DNA from 4 places in the Bradyrhizobium sp. USDA3516 genome. Region 3 is predicted to be linked to each of the others. Evidence: predicted binding sites of a transcription regulator. Region 3 holds the regulator's gene; each other region holds the start of a gene.
The links. The regulator PhoB, encoded in region 3, activates phosphate uptake and scavenging genes when phosphate is short. The targets are predictions, from matches to a motif close to TGTCATNNANCTGTCAT.
Positions count from the first base shown of each region.

Region 1: a site for PhoB is predicted at 2,786-2,802, ahead of ugpB (sn-glycerol-3-phosphate ABC transporter substrate-binding protein UgpB). Genes of this name have one in related genera too.
Region 2: a site for PhoB is predicted at 1,589-1,605, ahead of AC24YW_RS01340 (glycerophosphodiester phosphodiesterase family protein). Genes of this name have one in related genera too.
Region 4: a site for PhoB is predicted at 1,745-1,761, ahead of AC24YW_RS22090 (DUF2794 domain-containing protein). Genes of this name have one in related genera too.

Region 1 covers NZ_JBYGYN010000007.1:182,106-186,314, reverse strand. The annotation lists gene ugpE (sn-glycerol-3-phosphate ABC transporter permease UgpE) at 1-486, opposite strand, end outside; gene ugpA (sn-glycerol-3-phosphate ABC transporter permease UgpA) at 486-1,367, opposite strand; gene ugpB (sn-glycerol-3-phosphate ABC transporter substrate-binding protein UgpB) at 1,416-2,732, opposite strand; gene AC24YW_RS22615 (CaiB/BaiF CoA transferase family protein) at 2,950-4,155, opposite strand.
Region 2 covers NZ_JBYGYN010000001.1:240,641-244,849, forward strand. The annotation lists gene AC24YW_RS01330 (type II asparaginase) at 1-594, shown strand, start outside; gene AC24YW_RS01335 (MBL fold metallo-hydrolase) at 598-1,473, opposite strand; gene AC24YW_RS01340 (glycerophosphodiester phosphodiesterase family protein) at 1,647-2,597, shown strand; gene AC24YW_RS01345 (ABC-F family ATP-binding cassette domain-containing protein) at 2,594-4,209, opposite strand, start outside.
Region 3 covers NZ_JBYGYN010000002.1:859,271-863,479, reverse strand. The annotation lists gene pstA (phosphate ABC transporter permease PstA) at 1-508, shown strand, start outside; gene pstB (phosphate ABC transporter ATP-binding protein PstB) at 505-1,326, shown strand; gene phoU (phosphate signaling complex protein PhoU) at 1,338-2,054, shown strand; gene phoB (phosphate regulon transcriptional regulator PhoB) at 2,077-2,784, shown strand; gene AC24YW_RS09930 (GcrA family cell cycle regulator) at 3,041-3,553, opposite strand; gene AC24YW_RS09925 (acetylornithine transaminase) at 4,012-4,209, shown strand, end outside.
Region 4 covers NZ_JBYGYN010000007.1:72,898-77,106, forward strand. The annotation lists gene AC24YW_RS22080 (Bax inhibitor-1/YccA family protein) at 1-434, shown strand, start outside; gene AC24YW_RS22085 (N-acetyltransferase family protein) at 666-1,196, shown strand; gene AC24YW_RS22090 (DUF2794 domain-containing protein) at 1,307-1,678, opposite strand; gene AC24YW_RS22095 (DUF1223 domain-containing protein) at 2,235-3,011, opposite strand; gene acnA (aconitate hydratase AcnA) at 3,242-4,209, opposite strand, start outside.

The sequences.
Region 1 (4,209 bases), on a different contig from region 3:
CAGCAGCGTCGCGGTGGCCGATGCGATCAGCGGCAGCGCCAGGCCGGCATAGCTGTCGAGCATGTGCAGATCAGCGACGATCTTGTAGGTCGGATAGATGCGCACCTCGACCGGCAGCATCAAGGTGATGAAGATGATCCAGAAGATCGCCATCCGGAACGGAAAGCGGAAATAGACGATCGCATAGGCCGAGATGATCGAGACCGTGATCTTGCCCACCGCGATCAAGAGCGCCATCACCAGCGAGTTCAACATCATGTTGCCGACCGGCTCGCGGGTCGAGCCGCTCGTGCCGACGAAGATGGTCTGGTAGTAGGTTTGCAGAAACTGGCCGCCCGGCAGCAGGGACATCTGTCCGTTCGCGATCACCGCGTTGTCCTGGGTCGAGGCGATGATCGCGATGTAGACCGGGAAGGCGACGATCGCGATTCCGATCCACAGGATGATGTGGGCGATGTAGCGCCGAAAGCCCTCTTCCTCCACCATCAGTAGGTCACCTTCCGTTCGACGAAGCGGAACTGGATTCCCGTCAGCACGATGACCATGATCATCAGGATCACCGATTGCGCCGCGGAGCTGCCGAGGTTTCCGCCGAGCAGGCCGTCGGTATAGACCTTGTAGACCAGCGTCTCCGTCGATTTGCCGGGGCCGCCCCGGGTCATGGTGTCGATGATGCCGAACGTGTCGAAGAAGGCGTAGACGATGTTGACGACCAGCAGGAAGAAGATGGTCGGCGACAGCAGCGGGAAGGTCACCGTCCAGAACCTGCGCATCGGCCGCGCGCCGTCGATCGCGGCGGCCTCGAGCACGCTCTTGGGGATGCTCTGCAGGCCGGCGAGGAAGAACAGGAAGTTGTAGGAAATCTGCTTCCACGCGGCGGCGAGGATGATCAGCGCGGCGGCCTGGTCGCCGTCGAGCAGCGGATTCCAGTCGACGCCGGCGGCGCGCAGGTAGCGCGAGAGCACACCGAGCGAGGGATGCAGCATGAAGATCCAGAGCACGCCGACGACCGGCGGCGCCACCGCGTAGGGCCAGATCAGCAGCGTCCGGTAGAGCATCGAGCCGCGCAGCGGCTTGTCCGCCATCACGGCCAGCAGCAGCGCGAACGACAGCGACGACACCGCGATCGCGAACGAGAAGAAGAAGGTGCGCAGGATCGCCTCGAAATAGGCGCGCTCCTTGAACAGCTCGAGATAATTCTCGAACCAGACGAAGCTGGTCGACAGGCCGAAGGCGTCCTGGAGCAGGAAGGACTGGATCACCGCCTGCAAGGCCGGCCAGTAGAAGAAAATCAGGACGATCGCGAGCTGCGGCGCAACCAGCGCATAGGGCAATAGCTTCGATTGGAAAATGGCTTGCTTCTGCATGATGCCCCGAGGGCGGCAGGCCGGCTGACCGGCCTGCCGCTTGTCGCCTTACTTCACGGCGGTCTTTTCGAACTGGCGCAGCATGGTGTTGCCGCGCTCGACGGCCGCGTCCAGCGCCTGCTTGGCCGTCTTCTTGCCGGCCAGCGCCTGCTCGATCTCTTCCGCCCAGACGTCGCGGAGCTGCACCATGTTGCCGAGGCGCAGACCGCGCGAATTCTCGGTCGGCTCCTTGTTGGTCAGCTCGAGCAGCGGAGTCTCCAGATACGGCTGGTCCTTGTAGAAGCCATCCGCCTTGGCCCTGTCATAGGCCGCCTTGGTGATCGGCAGATAACCCGAGGCCTTGTGGATGTAGACCTGGCGATCGGTGTCCGAGAGGAAGCCGAAGAACTTGGCGATGCCCTTGTACTCGTCGGCCGACTTGCCGCCCATCACCCACAGCGAGGCACCGCCGATGATCGAGTTCTGCGGCGCGCCCTTGGCGTCCGGGTAGTAGGGCATCGGCACCGCGGTGAAGGCGAACTTGGCCTGCGCCTTGACGTTGCCGAAGAACGCCGACGAGGTCAGGTAGAGCGGGCATTCGCCTGACGTGAAGCGGCCTTCGCCGGTGTTGGTGCGGCCGGCATAGTCGTAGGTCTTGTCTTTCTGGAGCTCGACCAGGTTTTCGAGATGCTTGACCTGGAGCGGCCCGTTGAAGGAGAGCACGGTGTCGAAGCCGTCGAGGCCGTTGGCCTTGGTCGACAGCGGCACGTTGTGCCAGGCGGACAGCTGCTCGAGATTGACCCAGGTGACCCAGGAATTGGAGAAGCCGCAGGTGGCATGCCCGGCCGCCTTCAGCTTCTTGGCGGCGTCGAACACTTCGGGCCAGGTCTTCGGGATCTCGACGTTCGCCTTCTTCAGCGCGTCGAGGTTGACCCACATCACCGTCGAGGACGAGTTGAAGGGGAAGGACAGCATCTCGCCCTTCGAGGTCGAGTAGTAGCCGGTGATCGCGGGCAGATAGGCCTTGGGATCGAACTTCTCGCCGGTCTCGGCCATCAGCTTGTAGACCGGCTTCACGGCGCCGGTCGCGGCCATCATGGTGGCGGTGCCGACCTCGAACACCTGCATGATGTGCGGCGCGTTGCCGGCGCGGAACGCGGCGATGCCGGCGTTCATCGTGTCGGCATAGTTGCCCTTGTAGGTCGGAATCACCTTGTAGTCGCTCTGCGTGGCATTGAAGTCGTTGGCGAGCCTGACGATGACGTCGTTGTTGGCGCCGGTCATCGCGTGCCACCACTGGATTTCAGTCACGGCAAATGCCGGCGAGGCGCCGAGACCAATTGTGAGTGCGACGGCCGCCGCCGCGCCAAAATGTCGAAGAGCCATCAAGAAAACCTCCCTTGCCCGTCACTAAGAAGCGCTTGCGCTAGCAGCGCCATATGACGTTCACATGACTGTGTAAGCGGGAGAAACGAAAGCAGCAAGCGCGGCCGAATGGGAAGTCGTCAAATAGGCCAAGACGGAGCGGTCAGCCGACTCCGTTCGCGCTGCACATGCGTGCGCGCGCCGCAGTGCGGCATTGCTTGATGTGGCGGGTGAGGCCCTAGCGTTTCCGCTCGGGACCGCAGACCGTGCCTTTTTCGACCATCGCGTCGATCTCGGCCTTGGAGTAGCCGAACTCGCCAAGCACCTCGGCCGCGTGCTGGCTGAATTTCGGCGGTACGCGGCGCAGGCTCGGCTTGCTGCGGTCGAGCCGGATCGGCGAGGCCACGCCCTTGTACCAGTCCTTCTCGATAATATCGCCACGCGCGATCGTGTGCGGGTTGGTCAACGCCTGGTCGATCTTCTGCACGGGGCCAGCGGGCAGGCCGGCCGCGAGCAGGCGGTTGCACAGCGGCTCGGCCTCGTGCTGGCTGAACACGGCGGCAAGCTCGGCACGCAGCGCCTCGCGATTGGCGATGCGGTCCTTGTTGCGGGCAAAGCGCGGATCGGTGCCGAGCTCGGGCTTGCCGATCTCCTTGGCCAGCTTGCGGAAGGTGCCGTCATTGCCGACGCCGATGAAGATATTGTCGGTCTTGGTCGGGAAGATCGCGTAAGGCACGAGGTTCGGATGCTCGTTGCCGGTGAGACCAGGCGGCTTGCCATGCATGAAATAATTCGCGGTATGCGGATGCATGATCGCAAGGCCGGTCTCGTACAGCGTCGTCTCCAGGAACTGGCCCTTGCCCGACCGCTGCCGCTCCGACAGCGCCATCAGGATGCCGATCGCCGCGTAAAGTCCGGTGGTGATGTCGACCAGGGGCACGCCGATCCGCATCGGCCCGCTCTCGGGCGAGCCGGTTGCCGCGATCATGCCGGTCATGGCCTGGATGATGGCGTCATAGCCGGGGTTGCCGCCGCGCGGGCCGTCGGCGCCGAAGCCGCAGATCCGGCAATGCACGAGGCGCGGGAATTTCTTGCTGAGGATTTCGTTGCCGATGCCCCATTTCTCCAGCGTGCCCGGCTTGAAATTCTCGATCAGGACGTCGGCGGTCTCCAGCATCTTGAGCAGCACGACGCGCCCGCCCTCGGAGGCGAGGTCGAGGCCGATCGAGCGCTTGTTGCGGTTGATGCCGACGAAATAGGCCGCGTCCTCCTCGTGGAACGGAGGGCCCCATTCGCGCACCTCGTCGCCCGCGGGCGGCTCGACCTTGATCACGTCGGCGCCGTGGTCGGCGAGGATCTGGGTGCAGTAGGGACCGCCGAGCACGCGCGTGAGATCGATGACGCGCAGTCCGCTCATGGCACCCGTTGCGGCTTCAGAACTCATACCTTCGCTTCCCCTGTGTCGGTCGGTCGATCACAGGCCTAGCGAGGTTTGTTT
Region 2 (4,209 bases), on a different contig from region 3:
AATGCGGTGATCCTCGCAGGCAGCGAAGAAGCCGTCGGCAAGGGCGTGCTCGTCGCCCTCAACGATCAGATCAATGCCTCGCGCGACGTCACCAAGAACAACACGTCCACGGCGGACACCTTTCGCACGCCTGAACTCGGCTTTCTCGGCTACATGCAGGGCAACAAGCCGTATTTCTATCGGCAATCAACCCGACGGCACACGGCAGATTCCGAATTTGACGTGTCCAACCTCGATGTCCTGCCGCAGGTCGATATCGTCTACGGCTACGCCAACATGAACCGGGTCGCGATCGACGCCTTTGTCGCCGCCGGCGCCAAGGGGGTCGTGCATGCCGGCGTGGGTGACGGCAGCCTGGCGCGGCCCGCAGTCGAGCCGGCGCTCGATGAAGCCCGCAAGAAGGGCGTGGTGATCGTTCGCAGCAGCCGTGTCGGCAACGGTATCGTCGCGCGCAATGGCGAGGCCAAGGACGATGAGCACGACTTCGTCGTCTCGGATACGCTCAATCCCCAGAAGGCGCGCATCTTGCTGATGCTGGCGTTGACCAAGACGACCGACACCAAGGACATTCAGCGGATGTTCTACGCCTATTAGAGGCTACTCGCGCTTGAAACGGTAATCGAAAGCGGCGCCGAACGGCTTGATCAGCCCGGCCGTCGGCGCCGGAAAATGGATCGGCAGGATCAGCGTGTCCGTGTCGGCAACAGAGGCGAAGAACTTTAGTCGCGACATCGCCGACTGCTTCGCATCCCAATCCGGCTTCGCCGACCAGTCCGGCTCGCGACACTGAATCTGGTGGTGCATGAGGTCGCCCGCGACCACGGCGCGCTGGCCCTTCGAAAAGATATTCACGCAGCAATGACAAGGCGAATGCCCCGGGGTCGGGGTCAGCGTCACGGTATCGTCGAGCGCGTAGTCGTCGTCGACCAGCAGCGCCTGCCCGGCCTCGACGATCGGCAGGCAATTGTCGCGGAAGACGGTGCCGGGCGGATTGTTGCCCTTGGCATGCTCGGCCTCCCAGGCCGCATACTCGCCCTTATGGAAGACATATTTCGCGTTCGGAAACGTCGGCACCCAGCGGCCGTCGCGCAAGGTCGTGTTCCAGCCGGTATGGTCGATGTGTAGATGCGTGCAGAACACGTAATCGATCTGCTCGAAGCCGATGCCGAGCGCGAACAATTCGTTGCGCCAGCGCGCCTTACCGGGAAAATCGAACGGCGGCGGATGGCCCTTGTCCTCACCGGTACAGGTGTCGACCAGGATGGTGTAGCGCGGCGTGCGCACCACAAACGTCTGATAGGTGATCACCATCATGCCGCGCGCGGCGTCGAACACCTCCGGCTCCATCGTCGGTAAATGGCGCTTGAACACATCTTCGTCATAGGCCGGGAAGAAATCCTGCGGCCGGCGCCACGGCCCCTCCCGCTCGATCACCGCATCGATGGTGATGTCGCCGATCCGGATTTTCTTCATGGGTATTCGCTCCCTTTTCTGTGAAAGCGTAGCGAACGGGCTCAGCGCATACAAGGCGCCGAACGCAAAGAGCTTCGGCGGGCGTGCCGCAAATCAACCTCAAATAGCGGAGAAAATGACGGTGGAATGAGGAATGTCCGGTGGGCAGGAAATCGAGAATAACTGCGGCAATCATGGTTGCCGTCGCAGCTGGCATCTACATCAACAACACCAGCCTTATGGCGCCGCATCCGGATGGCAAGCCGGTGCTGCTCGCCCATCGCGGCATGGCGCAGCGATTCGACGAGCGGGACCTGGAGAACGACACCTGCACCGCGACGCGGATGCTGCCGCCGGCGCACGACTACCTCGAAAACACGCTGCGCTCGATGCGCGCGAGCTTCGCGGCCGGTGCCGACGTCGTCGAGCTCGACGTGCACCCGACCAATGACGGCGAGTTCGCCGTCTTCCACGACTGGACGCTCGAGTGCCGGACCGACGGCCTCGGCGTCACCCGGGCGCAGAGCATGGCGAAGCTGAAGACGCTCGATATCGGCTACGGCTACACCGCCGACGGCGGCAAGACCTTCCCGTTCCGCGGCAAGGGCGTCGGCATGATGCCGACCTTGTCGGAGGTGTTCGCCGCCTTCCCCGACAAGCAGCTGCTCATCAACGTGAAGAGCCGGGACCCGGACGAAGGCGAGAAACTTGCCGGCGTGCTGACCACGTTGCCGGCCGGGCGGCGCCGCACCATCATGGTCTATGGCGGCGACGAGCCCATCGACGTGATCCGTCGCCTCGCCCCGGATGTCCGCACGATCTCGCGGAAGTCTATCAAGAGCTGCCTGGCACGCTATATCGGATACGGCTGGACCGGCCTCGTCCCGGCGGCCTGCCGCAACGCGATGGTGCTGGTGCCAATCAACGTCGCCCCCTGGCTATGGGGCTGGCCCGATCGCTTTCTCGCGCGCATGAACGCCGTCAACAGCGCTGTGTTCGCGCTCGGCCCCTACAGCGGCGGCGAGTTCTCCACCGGCATCGATACGCCGGAATTGCTTGCGCGGCTGCCGCAAAGCTATTCCGGCGGCATCTGGACCAACGAGATCGAGGCGATCGCCAGGCTCACCGGCAACAGCAGAGATTAGCTCCGCAGCCCCGGCGCCTCCTGTCCGGTACGCGCGACATATTCGGTGTAGCCGCCGCCATATTGGTGGATGCCTTCGGGCGTCAGCTCCAGCACGCGGTTCGACAGCGTCGCCAGGAAGTGGCGGTCATGCGAGACGAACAGCATGGTGCCTTCGAAATCCGACAGTGCGTTGATCAGCATCTCCTTGGTGGCGAGGTCGAGATGGTTGGTGGGCTCGTCCAGCACCAGAAAGTTGGGTGGATCGAACAGCATCTTGGCCATCACGAGGCGCGCCTTCTCGCCGCCCGAGAGCACGCGGCAGCGCTTCTCGACATCGTCGCCGGAGAAGCCGAAGCAACCGGCGAGCGCGCGCAAGGAGCCCTGCCCCGCGGTCGGAAACGCGTCCTCCAGCGACTGGAACACGGTGCGCTCGCCGTCGAGCAGATCCATCGCGTGCTGGGCGAAATAGCCCATCTTGACGCTGCCCCCGAGCGCCACGGTACCCTCATCGGGCTCGCTCGCACCCGCGACCAGCTTGAGCAGCGTCGACTTGCCGGCGCCGTTGACGCCCATCACGCACCAGCGCTCCCGACGGCGGATCATGAAGTCGAGCCCGTCATAGATGCGCTTTGAGCCATAGCCCTTGTGCACGTTCTTGAGCGCCACGACGTCCTCGCCCGAGCGCGGCGCCGGCTGGAAGTCGAACGCGACGCTCTGGCGGCGCCGCGGCGGCTCGACCCGCTCGATCTTGTCGAGCTTCTTGACCCGGCTCTGCACCTGGGCAGCGTGCGAGGCGCGCGCCTTGAAGCGCTCGATGAACTTGATCTCCTTGGCGAGCATCGCCTGCTGACGCTCGAACTGCGCCTGTTGCTGCTTTTCGTTCTGCGCCCGCTGCTGCTCGTAGAATTCGTAGTCGCCGGTGTAGGTGGTGAGCGAGCCGCTATCGATCTCGATCACCTTGGAGATCACGCGGTTGATGAACTCGCGGTCGTGCGAGGTCATCAAGAGCGTACCTTCGTAGTCGTGCAGAAACTTCTCGAGCCAGATCAGGCTTTCAAGGTCGAGATGGTTGCTCGGCTCGTCGAGCAGCATGACGTCGGGGCGCATCAGGAGAATGCGCGCCAGCGCCACGCGCATCTTCCAGCCGCCGGAGAGCTTGCCGACGTCCCCGTCCATCATCTCCTGGCTGAATCCGAGCCCCGCCAGCGCTTCGCGCGCACGGCCGTCGAGCGCATAGCCGTCGAGCTCCTCGAACCGGTGCTGCACCTCGCCGTAGCGGGCGATGATCTCCTCCATCTGGTCGGCCTTGTCAGGATCGGCCATCGCGGCTTCGAGCTCGCGCAGCTCGGCCGCTACCTCGCTGACGGGCCCTGCCCCATCCATCACCTCGGCGACCGCGCTGCGGCCACTCATCTCGCCGACATCCTGGTTGAAATAGCCGATGGTGATGCCGCGGTCGGTCGAGATCTGGCCCTCGTCAGGTAGTTCCTCGCCGGCAATCATCCGGAACAGGGTGGACTTGCCGGCGCCGTTCGGGCCGACGAGCCCGATCTTCTCGCCCTTGTTGAGGGCCGCGGAGGCTTCGATGAACAGGATCTGATGGCCGGCTTGCTTGCTGACGTTGTCGAGGC
Region 3 (4,209 bases):
CCTGTCGGCACCCTCGATCATCATCGGCCTGTTCATCTATGGCGCGGTGGTGGTGCCGATGCGCGGCTTCTCGGCGATTGCAGGCGCGCTGGCGCTTGCCGTCATCGTGATCCCGGTCGTCGTGCGCACCACGGAGGACATGCTGCTGCTGGTGCCGAATCCGCTGCGCGAAGCTGCCAGCGCGCTGGGTCTGCCGCGCTCGCTGGTGATCAGGCGAATCGCGTACCGTGCGGCGCGCGCCGGCCTCATCACCGGCGTGCTGCTCGCCACCGCCCGGGTCGCCGGCGAGACCGCGCCGCTGCTGTTCACCGCGCTGTCGAACCAGTTCTTCAGCCTGGGCCTGGACAAGACGATGGCCAACCTGCCGGTCACCATCAACAACTTCGTGCAGAGCCCCTACGCCTACTGGAAGCAACTCGCCTGGAGCGGCGCGCTGCTGATCACCCTGACCGTGCTTGCCCTGAATATTGGCGCGCGCATCCTTGGCGCCGAGAGGACTGCAAAATGAGTGAAATGTCTGTTTCCGTCAGCGCACCGACCGTTCATCCCGGCTCGCAACCCCTGCCCGAGGCGCCCGCCAAGGTCACGGCGCGCAACCTCAACTTCTACTACGGTGACCACCACGCGCTGAAGAACATCAACCTGACGCTCGGCACCAACCGCGTCACGGCGTTCATCGGCCCGTCCGGCTGCGGCAAGTCCACCCTGCTGCGCATCTTCAACCGGATGTACGACCTCTATCCGGGCCAGCGCGCAGACGGTCAGCTGTTGCTCGACCATACCAACATCCTCGACCCCAAGCTCGATCTCAACCTGCTCCGCGCCCGGGTCGGCATGGTGTTCCAGAAGCCGACGCCGTTCCCGATGACGATCTACGAGAACATCGCCTTCGGCATTCGTCTCTACGAGAAGATCTCCAAGTCCGAGATGGACGGCCGCGTCGAGAAGGCGCTGCGCGGCGGCGCGCTGTGGAACGAGGTCAAGGACAAGCTCAATGCCTCCGGCCTGTCGCTCTCCGGCGGCCAGCAGCAGCGCCTCTGCATCGCCCGCACCGTCGCGGTGCGGCCCGAGGTGATCCTGTTCGACGAGCCTTGCTCGGCGCTCGACCCGATCTCGACCGCCAAGGTCGAGGAGCTGATCCAGGAACTGTCCGAGAACTACACGATCGCGATCGTGACCCACAACATGCAGCAGGCGGCGCGCGTCTCCGACAAGACCGCCTTCATGTATCTCGGCGAGTTGATCGAGTTCGACGACACCAGCAAGATCTTCACGTCGCCGAGCGATCGGCGCACGCAGGATTACATCACCGGCCGGTTCGGCTGAGGAGACGGAACATGGGTTCTGAACATACCGTAAAGGCCTTCGACAGCGACCTTCAGGAGCTCACCCGCCTGGTCGCCGAGATGGGCGGCATCGCCGAGCGCATGATCGTCGATTCCGTCGACGCGCTGATCCGTCGCGACGTCGCGCTCGGCCAGCGCGTCGTCACCACCGACGGCGAGCTCGACGCGCTGCAGAAGCGCATCGAGGAGCGCGCCGTGCTCACCATCGCCCGCCGCCAGCCGATGGCCGTCGACCTGCGCGAGATCGTCGGCGCCATGCGCGTTGCGACCGATCTCGAGCGCATCGGCGATCTCGCCAAGAACATGGGCAAGCGCGTCGCGGCGCTGGAGACGGATTTCCATCCGCTCAAGCTGTTCCGCGGCCTGGAGCACATGACCGACCTCGTGCAGCAGCAGGTCAAGAGCGTGCTGGATGCCTACGCCGCGCACGACCTGCCGGCGGCGATGGCGGTGTGGAAGGGCGACGAGGAAGTCGACGCCATCTGCACCTCGCTGTTCCGCGAGCTCCTCACCTACATGATGGAGGATCCGCGCAACATCTCGTTCTGCATCCACCTGATGTTCTGTGCCAAGAACATCGAGCGGATCGGCGACCACGCCACCAACATCGCCGAGACCGTGTTCTACATGATCGAGGGCCAGGCGATCACCGACAAGCGGCCGAAGGGCGACATGACGACCTTCGCCACGACGGTGCCGAATACCTGACGACTTAAGGAGCTACGACCACATGGGCGCACGCATTATGGTGGTTGAGGACGAGGAAGCTCTCACCGAGCTTCTTCGCTACAACCTCGAAGGCGACGGCTATGACGTCGAGACGGTGATGCGCGGCGATGACGCCGACACCCGCCTCAAGGAGCACATTCCCGATCTGATCGTGCTCGACTGGATGCTGCCGGGCCTGTCGGGCATCGAGCTGTGCCGGCGGCTTCGGACCCGCCCCGAGACCAAGCAGCTGCCGATCATCATGCTCACCGCGCGCGGCGAGGAGAGCGAGAGGGTACGTGGGCTTGCCACCGGCGCGGATGATTACATCGTCAAGCCGTTCTCGGTGCCGGAGCTGCTCGCGCGTGTGAAGGGCCTGCTCAGGCGCGCGAGCCCCGAGCGCCTCGCCACCGTGCTCGCCTATGGCGACATCGAGCTCGACCGCGACAAGCGCCGCGTGGCGCGCTCGGGCCGGCCGATCGATCTCGGCCCGACGGAATATCGTCTGCTGGAGTTCTTCCTGGAGCATCCCGGCCGCGTATTCTCGCGTGAGCAGCTGCTCGACAGCGTCTGGGGCCGCGACATCTACATCGACGAGCGCACCGTCGACGTCCATATCGGCCGTTTGCGCAAGCTGCTCAATCTCGGCCGCGAGCAGGACCCGATCCGCACCGTGCGCGGCGCCGGCTACGCGCTGGACGATCGCTTCGCGAAGGCTGAGCAGACGTAAGATTTGGAGGCCGGGGGATTTGGCGGACTACCGCTACGATCCCGGCCGTCATCCCGTGGCGCGCGGAGCGCAAACCCGGGATCTCAGCGCGAGCGCTCGTCGCGATCGACCACAGCACCTCGTTTGGCGAAGACTCGGAGTGACCATCTCGCGCAACAATTGCGCCCTGTGGTAATGATCCCCGCGTGCGCGGGGATGACACCGAGTTGGTGGAGCCGTCAACGTGTGACGGCTGCGATCAGCTAGATCAACAAACTCACCGCGTGCCCGGCTTCGGGGCTGCGCGACGGCGGTCCGCTGCGGGCTGATAGGCCACGCGCGAATGCTGGGCGCAGTAGGGCAGGCCTGAGAGCGCCTTGCCGCCGCAGAAGAAGAAATCCGGGCTCGAGGGATCACCGACCGGCCAGTGGCAGGTCGCCTCGTTCAATTCCAGCAGCGACAGCCGCTGGCTCATCGGCACCACGTTGTCGTAGGTCACCGGCTCGGCTTCCAACTCGACCTCGAAGGCCTGCGCCAGCGCGGTGTTGCCGCGCGCGACGGGGCGGGTCACCCGCATCATGTGCTGTGCGGGCCGTGCCTTGCGCGGCCGCGGCGCTGCCGATGAAGGGCTCTTGGCGCGGCCGGACAGGCCGAGCCGGTGCACCTTGCCGATCACGGCATTGCGGGTCACATTGCCGAGCTCCGCTGCGATCTGGCTGGCCGAAAGTCCGGCCTCCCAGAGCTTCTTCAGCTGCTCGACGCGATCATCGGACCAGGTCAAAACCGTCATTGCACCCTTTCCCTCGCTGCGCGCCAGCCATCCTGGGGGCTTCGCAGCGAATGCTTAGCCTTGAAAAACCCGTGCCGTCAGAATCCCTTAAGGCTCGCCGGGCGCGCTCAAGACGCCCGAACGTTTACGCCGGTACATGAGGACTTCTGGGATCAGAACTGCTGCACGAGATGTCGTATCTGACAGCCCAAACGCTACAATATGGCGTGACTCCCGCGCAAGAGTCCGCCGACTCGCTTCCACATGTTCCGTGGTGAAAAACCCGCAAAATCGGCACCGCAAGACTACGGAATCAGTGTTTCGCGAGGCTTTCCGGGCGGCATTGACACCCGTCTTGCCAGGCATAAGATAGTGACACGTGCCGCCCTTAAAAGGCGGCACGTTTCGTTTTCCGGGGCCGGTCGATGGTGCGTTGCCCAATGCATGTCTCACACGGTCCGCAACATTTAAGTGACGTCATGACTAACAGCGCAGCGCCGCATTTGCTCCCCGTTTTCGCCAGGGCCGACCTCGGTTTCGAGCGCGGCGAAGGCTGCTGGCTGATCGCGACCAATGGCGAGCGCTATCTCGATTTCACCTCGGGCGTGGCGGTGAATGCGCTCGGCCACGCCCATCCCGCGCTCGTCAAGGCGTTGCAGGAGCAGGCGACCAAGCTC
Region 4 (4,209 bases), on a different contig from region 3:
TCGCGGCGCTGATGGGCATCTCGCTGTCGTCGATCTTCCTGGTGTTCACGCACACCTCGATCGTGCGGGTGTTCTTCATCACCGCGGCGACCTTCGGTGCGCTGAGCCTCTACGGCTACACCACCAAGCGTGACCTGACCGGGATGGGCTCGTTCCTGTTCATGGGCCTGATCGGCATCGTTCTTGCCAGCCTGGTGAACCTGTTCCTGGCCTCTTCGATGCTGCAGTTCATCGTGTCGGTGGTCGGCGTGCTGGTGTTCTCGGGCCTCACCGCCTGGGACACCCAGCGGCTGAAGAACGACTACATCTACGGCTATGCCTCGGCCGGCGGTGACATCGCAGAGCGTTCGGCCATCACCGGTGCATTGTCGCTGTACCTGAACTTCATCAACCTGTTCACGCTGCTGCTGCAGCTCCTCGGCCAGCGCGAGTAAGCTCTGAGACGAGAGAACGGACACGAACCCCGGCCGAGAGGCCGGGGTTTTTGTTTGGGACGCGGTGACGGCCGCAAACCGTCATTGCGAGCGCAGCGAAGCAATCCAGAGTCCCTCCGCGGATGCATTTCTGGATTGCTTCGTCGCAAGGGCTCCTCGCTAGGACGGAGGATGTGGGATGCGCCGAGTCCCCCTTCCAGCGGCCTCGCGAAGCCTCTAATCTTCCCCGCCATGTCTGCACCCGATATCAGGCCCACCACCGAGGCCGACCTCCCCGCCATCACCGCCATCTACCAGCAGGCCGTCCGCGAGGGCACGGCGACGTTCGAGCTGGAGCCGCCCGACCTCACCGAGATGACGCGCCGCTATCGCGCGCTGATCGACGGCGGCTACCCCTATTTCATCGCCATGCTGGACGGGCGCGTGGCCGGCTATGCCTATGCCGGCGCCTACCGGCCGCGGCCGGCCTATCGCTTCACGGTGGAGAACTCGATCTATCTCGATCCCTCCTTCCACCGCCGCGGCGTCGGCTCGAAGCTGCTGGAACGGCTGATCGCCGAATGCGAGGCGCGCGGCTTTCGCCAGATGATCGCTGTCATCGGCGATTCCGCCAATGCCGGATCGATCGGCGTGCACACAAGGTGCGGCTTCAAGATGATCGGCACGCATCCCAGTGTCGGGCTGAAATTCGGCCGCTGGCTGGACACGGTGATGATGCAGCGCGACCTCGGCGAGGGCGCGAGAACGGTGCCGGGGAAATAGTCAGTCTCGTAGGGTGGGCGAAGGCGCAACGCGCCGTGCCCACGATCTGTTTCCGATCTCTGGTGGTGGGCACGCTTCGCTTTGCCCACCCTACGGCACCGCTCGTGTCGCTACACCACCGCCAATTTCCGATCGATCACCAGCAGCACCCGCTCGAGCTCGTGGCCGCGGCGCAGGATCAGGCCGGTCGCCGAGATCACGCTGTACATGCCCTGCTTGCGCGCGAGGCGCGGGTCCTTCTCGATGCGATAGATCGGCACTTCCGAGGCGCGGCGATAGACCGAGAACACGGCGCGGTCCTTCAGGAAGTCGATGGCATAGTCGCGCCACTCGCCGTCGGCGACCATCCGGCCGTAGAGATTGAGAATCCGGTGCAGCTCGAGCCGGTCGAACGTCACCCGGTTCGGCTGCGCATGCGCCGCGGCGGGACGCGCCGCCGCGCGCTGCTCGCTCGGGTCGGCATCCTCCGACGTCAGACTCATGGGAAGCGCCTCCTCATCGCACGGCTATGACCCGCGTCCGCAAAGACCGTCCCCGGAACCGCGTTCATGACAATTGCATGATTGCGCCAACCGTTCCGCATCGCAAGGGGGCTCGACCCATCGAATCGAAAGCGCATCGAGGCACACGCAGGGGTGGAACTCCGTCGCGGCAAACCGTCACGGGATCGTTAGCAGGAATCATAGTATCGCCGCTTTTCCGCCAACCGCCTGCCGCCCTGCGCTGCGAAAAGACTGACGTGCGTTGACCCGGTCCTTTCGGTTCCGGATTCCTCAGCCCCCAGCCCCCCGGGGTCGAACAGGATCGGGTCTGTACGCACGACAAGGAGGGCCAACGCAAGTTGGTCCTTTTTTGTTTGTGCCACGATGTTTCCGGCGCGCTGTCATTCCGGGGCGCGCGAAGCGCGAGCCCGGAATCCATCCATCCATTTTACAAGCTAAGCCATGGATTCTCAGGTGCGCAATTGCGCACCATAGTTCGCGCCAAGAGGCGCGCCCCGGAATGACGAGCATCAATCGCTGATACGTTCTGCTTGCTTCAGTGCAGCGACGTGTACGCCGCACCCAGCATCGGGCCCGGTTTCTCCCGGCTGCCGTCCTGGACATAGACCACCGCGCCGTCGACGCCGTCGCGCGTGAGGTTCTCGATCGGCACCGTCCAGCTCTCCGGACGGCCGGTCCAGTCGCCGACCTTGAGCAGGCTGCGCACCACGTTGTGATAGGTGACCTGCTGTCCCTTGTTCTCGCCGCGGGTGATCGCGATCGGCACCGACTTCGCGATCGAGCAGATCCAGACCTCGCCGCGCGAGACCGTGGGCTCCTTGCTTGCGGCCACCGACACGTTGATCTGCTTGCCCGAGAGCGACATCGTCACCGGCACGCTCATCACGCCGGCACCCTTGTCGGCCGCGCCAATAGCGCGCTCGATGCCGGCACGGTCGCTGCCGACGACGTGTTTGGAGCCGTTGACCACGACCTGCGGCGTGTAGACCTCGCGGTCGCCACGCATGCGCGAATAGGCACGCTGCCGTGCAGAGAAGCGCGAATCCGCCAGCGTGTCCTTCCAGCCGAGATAGTCCCAATAATCGATCGGCATGCTCAGCGCGATGACGGAGGGATCCTTGGAGAGATCGCCGATGATCTGGTCGGCGGGCGGGCAGGAGGAGCAGCCCTGCGAGGTGAACAATTCGACAACGGCGCGGGGTTCAGCCTCGGCAGGACGAATGACGGCGATGATCGCACATATGCCGAGAGCTCCCGACCAGAGGGCACCGGACCAACGTGGAATCAGAGGGGAAGCCGTCATTGTCGTCATGTCGAACGCCGCACACCGTTGCTATCGAGGGGAATCTTATCGCCGGATGGTCACCGTAGTCTTACGGGGCGCGGTACATTCATCCATCCGGGCCACCGTCCAAAGGGAGGTTTTCCGCCGGGCGGGCCCATCTGAAGCGTACCGCAAACGCGCGAAGGCGGCCTTTGATAGGCCGCCTTCGTTAAGGCTTCTACTCACTTCGCAGTGAGCCATCATTCACAAATCCGCGTTTACGCCGCGAGCTTGCGCAGCACGTAGTGCAGGATGCCGCCGTTGCGGTAGTAGTCGAGCTCGTCCAGCGTATCGATGCGGCAGAGCAGCGAAACGCGCTGCAGCGAACCGTCGCCGGAGACGATCTCCGCGGTCAGCTTCTGGCGCGGCTTGAGGTCGCCGACGAGGCCGCGGATGGTCACCTTCTCGTCGCCCTTCAGCCCCAGCGACTGCCAGGAGGTGCCTTCCTCGAAGGTCAGCGGCAGCACGCCCATGCCGACCAGGTTGGAGCGGTGGATGCGCTCGAAGCTCTGGCAGATCACGGCGCGCACGCCGAGCAGGCGCGTGCCCTTGGCGGCCCAATCGCGCGAGGAGCCGTTGCCGTACTCGGCACCGGCGAACACCACCAGCGGCACCTTCTCTTCCTGGTACTTCATCGCGGCGTCGTAGATCGACATCTGCTCGCCGTCGGGCCAGTGCTTGGTCAGGCCGCCCTCGGGGATGTTTCCGTCCGCGCCCTTCAGCATGAAGTTCTTGATGCGAATGTTGGCGAAGGTGCCGCGCATCATCACTTCATGGTTGCCGCGGCGCGTGCCGTACTGATTGAAGTCTGCGGGGCGCACCTGGTGCTCGCTGAGATATTTGCCGGCGGGCGAGGTGAGCTTGATCGAGCCGGCCGGCGAGATGTGGTCGGTGGTGATCTTGTCGCCGAACATGGCGAGGATGCGCGCCTCGACGATGTCGGTGACCGGCTCCGGCTCCTTCTTCATGCCTTCGAAATAGGGCGGGTTCTGCACATAGGTCGAAGACATGTTCCAGCGATAGGTCTCGCTCTCGACCGTCTTGATCTTGCGCCAGTTGGTGTCGCCCTTGAACACGTCGGCATATTTCTTCTTGAAGATCGACGCGGTCACGAACTTCTTCATGAAGGCGTTGATCTCCTTGGTCGTCGGCCAGATGTCCTTCAGATACACCGGCTTGCCGTCCT